DNA from 2 places in the Enterobacter sp. PL_is379 genome. Region 1 is predicted to be linked to the other one. Evidence: riboswitches for the same ligand, from Rfam matches in the RefSeq annotation. Region 1 holds a riboswitch; the other holds the start of a gene.
What was found. Region 1 has a riboswitch for thiamine pyrophosphate ahead of thiM (hydroxyethylthiazole kinase). Riboswitches for the same ligand answer to the same signal wherever they lie in the genome.
Positions count from the first base shown of each region.

Region 2: linked by a shared signal. The riboswitch ahead of thiC (phosphomethylpyrimidine synthase ThiC) and the one ahead of thiM (hydroxyethylthiazole kinase) in region 1 are both predicted to bind thiamine pyrophosphate.

Region 1 is NZ_JBVPGT010000023.1:96,269-100,051, forward strand. Features, by position in the region: gene AC0TOY_RS05225 (GntR family transcriptional regulator) at 1-646, opposite strand, end outside; gene thiD (bifunctional hydroxymethylpyrimidine kinase/phosphomethylpyrimidine kinase) at 689-1,489, opposite strand; gene thiM (hydroxyethylthiazole kinase) at 1,486-2,256, opposite strand; TPP riboswitch at 2,292-2,388, opposite strand; gene AC0TOY_RS05240 (hypothetical protein) at 3,002-3,592, shown strand; gene AC0TOY_RS05245 (YadA C-terminal domain-containing protein) at 3,776-3,783, shown strand, end outside.
Region 2 is NZ_JBVPGT010000014.1:6,553-10,335, reverse strand. Features, by position in the region: gene thiC (phosphomethylpyrimidine synthase ThiC) at 1-1,770, opposite strand, end outside; TPP riboswitch at 1,850-1,961, opposite strand; gene AC0TOY_RS00400 (Rsd/AlgQ family anti-sigma factor) at 2,016-2,513, opposite strand; gene nudC (NAD(+) diphosphatase) at 2,609-3,382, shown strand; gene hemE (uroporphyrinogen decarboxylase) at 3,421-3,783, shown strand, end outside.

The sequences.
Region 1 (3,783 bases):
GCACCGGTATTTTTTCGTCCATCTTAATGTGCGCCTGAAACTCGCTGTCCGGCATGCGGGCGCTCACCCTTGAGCGGGTGCGCTGCGGGAAGATATTCTGGCTGCGGAAGTAGTCGTAGAGCGAAATGCCAATCGCATCCGGGTCGGGAATTAACCCGACCGGGACCCAGGACTCTTCAATGGACACCGCATCGTCATCCACATAGCGAATGCGCTTGAGCAAAAAGACCTCGCTGTCCGGGGAGATCGACAGGTGGTCCGCCACCTCTTCAGGGCACTTCACCACCCGCTTATTGACCCATAACGTATTGGGCTTTTGACCGCGAAGCACCACCTGCTGGGAAAAGCCGCGCGCCTCTTTAAGCGAATATTCAAAGATGTTGTTGATTTGCGTGCCATAGCCACGGGAACGCGTCACCACGCCCTCTTCCTCCAGCGCCTGCATCGCTTTTCGCACGGTAATGCGCGACACCCCGGTTAACTGGCTCAGATCGCGCTCGCCGGGCAAAATATTCCCGTGCTCCAGCATGCCGCTGCGCACCGCGTTTTTTACCGTTTCGGCAAATTTCAGGTACAGCGGCGTGTTATCGGGCGCGGCGATCCGTTCATTCAGTTGAGCGATTAACCGGGTATGCGCTTGTTCCATCTCTGTTTTCTCAGGCGTGGTGTTTCCTGCAAGTATACTGGGTTACCACCATGCATGAAAATGATGAACCGGCCCAATACCGTGACCCACTTCCAGAGTATCGGCTTTCGCCAGCGCCGCCGAGAGCCAGGTTTTCGCTTCGCGCACCGTATCGGCCCAGCCGTCATGCCGTGGACGCAGCGCCGCCAGCGCGGCCGAAAGCGTACAGCCCGTGCCGTGGGTATTTTTGGTCTGCACGCGCGGCGCGGTAAAGCGCACTTCGCCGTCGCGGGTGAAAAGCCAGTCCGGGCTTTCCGCGTCATCCAGATGCCCGCCCTTCATCAGCACCGCACCGCAGCCCATTGCCAGCAGCGCGTTCCCCTGCGCTTTCATCTCACGTTCCGTTTGCGCGTGCGATGTGCCTAACAGCGCGGCGGCTTCCGGCAGATTGGGGGTGATAAGCGCCACCTGCGGCAGCAGCTTTTTACGCAGGGTTTCCACGGCAGAGGCAGAGAGCAGCGGGTCGCCGCTTTTTGCCAGCATGACGGTATCCAGCACCACGTTTTGCACCGCATAACGCTTAAGCCGCTCGGCCACCGCTTCAACAATGTCCGTCTCGGCCAGCATGCCGATTTTAGTGGTATCAATGCGCACGTCGCTGAATACCGAATCCAACTGTGCGGCAACAAAATCCGGCTCAATACGGTAGACCGACTGTACACCGCGCGTGTTTTGCGCCACCAGCGCGGTAATGACCGAGCAGCCGTACGCGCCAAGGGCCGAGAAGGTTTTCAGGTCAGCCTGGATGCCCGCGCCGCCGCTGGGATCGGTGCCGGCAATGGTCAGGGCATTAATCCGCTTCATGCTTGCTCCTCCAGCGTGTAGAGCGCGTCGAGGAACGCGCTGGCAAAACTGCCCGGGCCACGCGACTGCGCAACGGCCACCGTTCCAGCCCGCTTCATCCATCCGCAGGCAGCAGCGATATTATCCAGACGGTCGCCCGGCAGCGAGCAGCTCGCCGCGACGACGGCGGAGAGAGCGCACCCGGTGCCCACCACGCGCGTCATAAGCGGGTCACCACCGGTTACCGTTCGGGTGCGTTGTCCGTCAGTGATGTAATCCACCTCACCGGTGACGACCACAACGGCATTGGTCTGGCGGGCCAGCGCCTGAGCAGCGGGCACCGCGCTGGCGGCGGTATCGGTCGTATCGACGCCGCGCCCGCCTGCGCTCATTCCGGCAAGAGCAAGGATTTCTGAGGCATTGCCGCGAATGGCCGCCGGTTTCAGGGCAAGAATTTGATGGCAAAAACGGGTACGGAACGCGAGCGCGCCAACGGCAACCGGGTCCAGCGTCCAGGGTTTGCCTGCCGCCACCGCGCTTTCTATTGCCCGACGCATCGACTGGGCGCGCGGCGCGGTCAGCGTGCCAACGTTAACCAGCAGCGCATCGGCTATCGCGGCAAACTGCTCGGCCTCTTCGGCCTCGATCACCATCGCCGGTGATGCGCCAAGCGCCAGCAAAACGTTGGCCGTAAAGGTCTGTACAACATCGTTGGTCATACAATGGGTCAGTGGAGAACGGGTTCGGAAGTGGTGTAAAACGTGTAAATCGAGCAGGTCAGGCTGCATGGGTTCGCTCCTGCCTTGCGTGAAGAAGCGATGACCGGGAAGGCATCTGACTTCCCTACGCTGGCATTATCCAGATCAGGTAATACGGGTATTTCTCAGCCTTCACAAAGAAGGGCACCCCGAGTCAAAGTACTTTTAAAACAATGATTTATTGAAAATCTATGTCGTAATTTAGTGTAACCGGGGCCACAGGCCAGGCGCAAGAGGTTTCGATTTATCAAGGCAGCGATCGCGTGATGAATCTCCCTAAACACTTTTTCGCTAGTCTCTTCAACATAAATATTTTTTCCTGGTATATCCCGGAACAAAAATGACCTCATTTCATTTTCATTCGAAGCAGAATGGATATTCGATAATAAATAATCGGCAATAATATATAAATTTACATAAACTGTTATCTGTATTTTTAATGATTTCTCACCCAAACACTTAAACATATTTAATGTATAGATATTTTATTTCTCATTTCTCCTCCATTCATTACAAATATCTAACTCGTTGTAATATATAATTATCTATCCCAACCCTTCTTAATCGACTCGTTTAGCTATTCCTGCTGTTTATGATCCAGATCAATAATCAAAATTACACATTCATAGATAGTTACTACACGTTACGAAATAAGTTATCAAACCAAAATTTTCAACGTAAATCGTGAATTAATTCAGATATAACAAGACGTTGTATCTTCCCGCCAGGATAGCGCCCTAACTTTATTTTTTGCATTGATGATGAGAGCTTTCAAATGAGATTTTTAAATAAATCAACTATCGCTGTTGTATTTGGTGTTGTGTTTGCTAATACAGATAATGCTGCTGCATTTAATGTTACTTCTGATCAAGACAACATTACGATTATTGGTACACAAGGTGCCGGTTATGATCTGGATTTAATGGCCAACAAGGTTATTACGAATCAAAACGATATCACAGGTTTAAAAACTGAAAATACTGATCAATGGAATGCAATTAGCGCCGCTGATAACCTTGCTGGTAGTGCTAAAACTGATGCTCAAACTGCTAACACTAATGCTCTTGCTGCTGATGCAAAAGCTACTACTGCTAATACTATAGCGACATCGGCTAAAGCCGCTGCTGATCATGCTGAAATCACCGCCACCAATGCGAACAACAAAGCAGATGCTAATACACAAGCGCTTGCAAGTAAGGTCGATAAAAGCATTTTCAAAGCCGATCAGGATAGACAAGATCACGCCCTCCAGGACGCCTCTGACAAAGCGACTCAGGCATTTAATACGGGCGCTTATGCGCAATCTTTAGCTGTAGATGCACAAACGGTAGCCGCAGCGAATAAAGCTGCTGTTGCTAACGTCTAGTCACGCCAGCAAACACAAGAAGCGACGATTCAGAATCACAGCGCACAATTAGCGAATCATGAATCACGTATTACGTCGTTAGAGAATCAAAATAACGCTAAGTTCTCTTCTCTGGAGAATCAGCAGAATGAGGATCGCAAGGAATATCGTGCTGGTATCGCTGGCGCTGCTTCTCTTGCTGGTTTGCATTA
Region 2 (3,783 bases), on a different contig from region 1:
CGAGCAGAATTTTGGCCCGCACATAGAGCAGAAGTGCGCGACTTTGCCTGATTCCTGCGGCAGGGTCTCGTCGTGATAGGCGCGGGCGGTGAACGGATCCAGCGCCAGGTTGAACTGGTCTTCCCAGCGGAATTCAAAGCGCGCCTTCGACATGGCGTTATCGCGGATTTGCGCCCCCGGGTGGCCTTTGGCCAGATCCGCCGCGTGGGCGGCAATTTTGTAGGTAATCAGCCCCTGCTTCACGTCCTCTTTGTTTGGCAGGCCGAGGTGCTCTTTCGGCGTCACGTAGCAGAGCATGGCGCAGCCGAACCAGCCGATCATCGCCGCGCCAATGCCTGAGGTGAAGTGGTCATAGCCCGGCGCAATATCGGTGGTCAACGGTCCCAGGGTATAGAACGGGGCCTCATGGCAGTGCTCCAGCTCTTCGGTCATGTTGCGGCGGATCATCTGCATCGGCACGTGTCCCGGGCCTTCAATCATTACCTGCACGTCATACTCCCAGGCGATTTTAGTCAGCTCGCCCAGCGTGTGCAGCTCGGCAAACTGCGCTTCGTCGTTGGCGTCGCGGATGGAGCCCGGACGCAGGCCGTCGCCCAGCGACAGGGAGACGTCATAGGCGGCGCAGATTTCGCAGATCTCGCGGAAGTGTTCGTAGAGGAAGTTTTCCTGGTGATGGGACAGGCACCACTTCGCCATGATGGAACCGCCGCGCGAGACGATACCGGTCAGACGCTTCGCCGTCATCGGCACGTAGCGCAGCAGCACGCCCGCGTGAATGGTGAAGTAGTCCACGCCCTGCTCGGCCTGCTCCAGCAGCGTGTCGCGGAACGCTTCCCAGGTGAGGTCTTCGGCAATGCCGTTGACCTTCTCCAGCGCCTGATAAATCGGGACGGTGCCAATCGGTACCGGGCTGTTACGCAGGATCCATTCGCGGGTTTCGTGAATATAGCGGCCGGTGGAGAGATCCATTACCGTGTCCGCGCCCCAGCGCGTGGACCAGACCAGCTTTTCCACCTCTTCTTCGATGGAGGAGGTCACGGCCGAGTTACCGATGTTCGCGTTGACCTTCACCAGGAAGTTGCGGCCGATAATCATCGGCTCGGACTCCGGGTGGTTGATGTTGGCGGGGATAATCGCGCGCCCGGCGGCCACTTCGTCACGCACAAACTCCGGCGTGATGTTCTCCGGCAGGCGAGCGCCAAAGCCTTCACCCGGATGCTGATAACGCAGCACTTCGCTACGGATGCGCTCACGACCCATGTTTTCGCGGATGGCGATGAATTCCATTTCCGGCGTGACGATGCCCTGGCGCGCGTAGTGCAGCTGGGTCACGCATTTGCCCGCTTTAGCGCGTTTTGGCGTCAGCAGGCCGGTAAAGCGCAGCTCGTCCAGACCGTCGTCGGCCAGGCGCTCTTTGGTGTACGCAGAGCTGCGTACGCTGAGTTCTTCGCAGTCGTTACGCGCCTCAATCCACGGCTGGCGCAGCTTTGCCAGACCCTGCTGAACGTTGATGGCAACATCAGGGTCGCCGTACGGACCGGAGGTGTCATACACCGGCACGGCTTCGTTGTCTTCGTACTGCGGATTCTCTTTGCTGCCGCCGATAAGCGTCGGGCTGAGCTGGATTTCGCGCATCGGGACGCGGATATCGGCCTGCGAGCCGGAAATGTAGATGCGTTTCGAGTTCGGGAAAGCGGTGCCTTCCAGGGTGTCGATGAAGTGTTGGGCCTGTGCGCGCTGTTCGCGGCGGGTCAGTTTTGCAGTAGACATAGCTCATTCCAAAAGTGAAGGACATGGCTTGTCAGACGACGGATGAAGCAAGAGAGGATCGCCCGGGGAGCGATACAACAGCAGTGTGACTCTTGTTCCCTTCGCAGGTATTAGCCTGATCAGGTTCCGCGGATCCCGAATTAACGGTCTCAGCCCGCGCTTTCAGGCGCTGGGCACTCCGACAAGAAAAATCCCCCTCGTGAGAGGGGCGAATGGTTGTAAATTACTCGTTAACGGTGAAGAACTCAAGCAGGGCGCGCGACGTTCTCTTCGTTACTGATGTTCAAATCATTGTCCAGCACGAGGGCGATCAGCTTATCTTCCAGCGTGAATCGCTCTTCCAGCGCTTCACCGAGGTCGGATAGCGCCCGCTGAAACTCAAGATAGTTATCGTGATCGATGGCGTTCTCGAGCGCGGAATCATAGTAATCCATGATCTGCTGGGTGTTGGCTTCCAGCAGCGGATAGAGCTTGCTGGCTGCTAAATACGGTGTTGTCCCTTCCATTTCGCGGATAATGCGTTCATAAATATTGAAATGGCCGTCGGACAGATAGTCGACCAGGCCCTGACAAAAATCATCCAGCGCTTTTTCATTCAGTCGCATAAACGATTCTTTGCCAGGCTTAATGCCGACCAGATTGTAATAAGCCACGAGTAGATGCTTGCGCACATGTAGCCAGCGATCCACCAGTTTGTTACTTCCTCTAACGCGCTCAGTCAGGCTTTCCAGCTGGTTTAACATGGTCGACTCCGCAAAATGTTGGATTGAATCTGCTTATCCAGAATGTAACCACAATGCTAACAACATGTCAGTGAAGCGAAGGTAGTGCAATAGATATGGATCGTATTATTGAAAAATCAGATCTTGGTTGGTGGATCGTCAGTCACGAACAAAAATTATGGCTTACTGCCGGGGAAATCCCCTATGGCGCAGCTGAGGCGTTCGATCTTGTTGGCCAGCCAGCGCTACAGATCGGCGAGTGGCAGGGTGAGCCCGTGTGGTTGATCCAACAGTCCCGCCGCCAGGATATGGGATCTGTGCGCCAGGTGCTGGATCTGGATGTCGGGCTGTTCCAGCTGGCGGGGCGCGGCGTGCAGCTGGCCGAGTTTTACCGCTCGCATAAATACTGTGGCTACTGCGGCCATACCATGCGTCCGAGCAAAACCGAATGGGCGATGCTCTGCAACCACTGCCGCGAACGCTACTATCCGCAGATTGCGCCGTGCATTATCGTCGCTATCCGCCGGGAGGATTCCATCCTGCTGGCGCAGCATACCCGTCATCGCAACGGCGTTCATACCGTGCTGGCCGGCTTCGTCGAAGTGGGCGAAACGCTGGAGCAGGCGGTGGCGCGCGAGGTGATGGAGGAGAGCGGGATCAAAGTGAAGAACCTGCGCTACGTCACCTCCCAGCCGTGGCCGTTCCCGCAGTCGCTGATGACGGCCTTTATGGCCGAATATGACAGCGGCGAGATCGTTATCGATCAGAAAGAGCTGCTGGATGCGAACTGGTATCGCTACGACGATTTACCGCTGTTACCTCCGCCGGGCACCGTGGCGCGTCGGCTGATAGAAGATACCGTGGCGATATGTCGGGCCGAGTATGAGTAGTGTTACACTGAGGCCATGACGCTTAAGGAACTGCAAAAATGACCGAACTGAAGAACGATCGTTATCTGCGTGCGCTGCTGCGCCAGCCCGTTGATGTCACCCCGGTGTGGATGATGCGCCAGGCGGGACGCTATCTGCCAGAGTACAAAGCCACGCGCGCGCAGGCGGGCGATTTTATGTCGCTGTGCAAAAACGCCGAGCTGGCCTGTGAAGTGACGCTCCAGCCGCTGCGCCGCTTCCCGCTGGATGCTGCGATCCTCTTCTCGGATATTCTGACCATTCCGGATGCCATGGGCCTTGGCCTGTACTTCGAAACCGGTGAAGGCCCGCGTTTCACCTCTCCGATCAAAAGCAAAGCCGACGTGGACAAGCTGCCGATCCCCGATCCGGAAGGCGAGCTG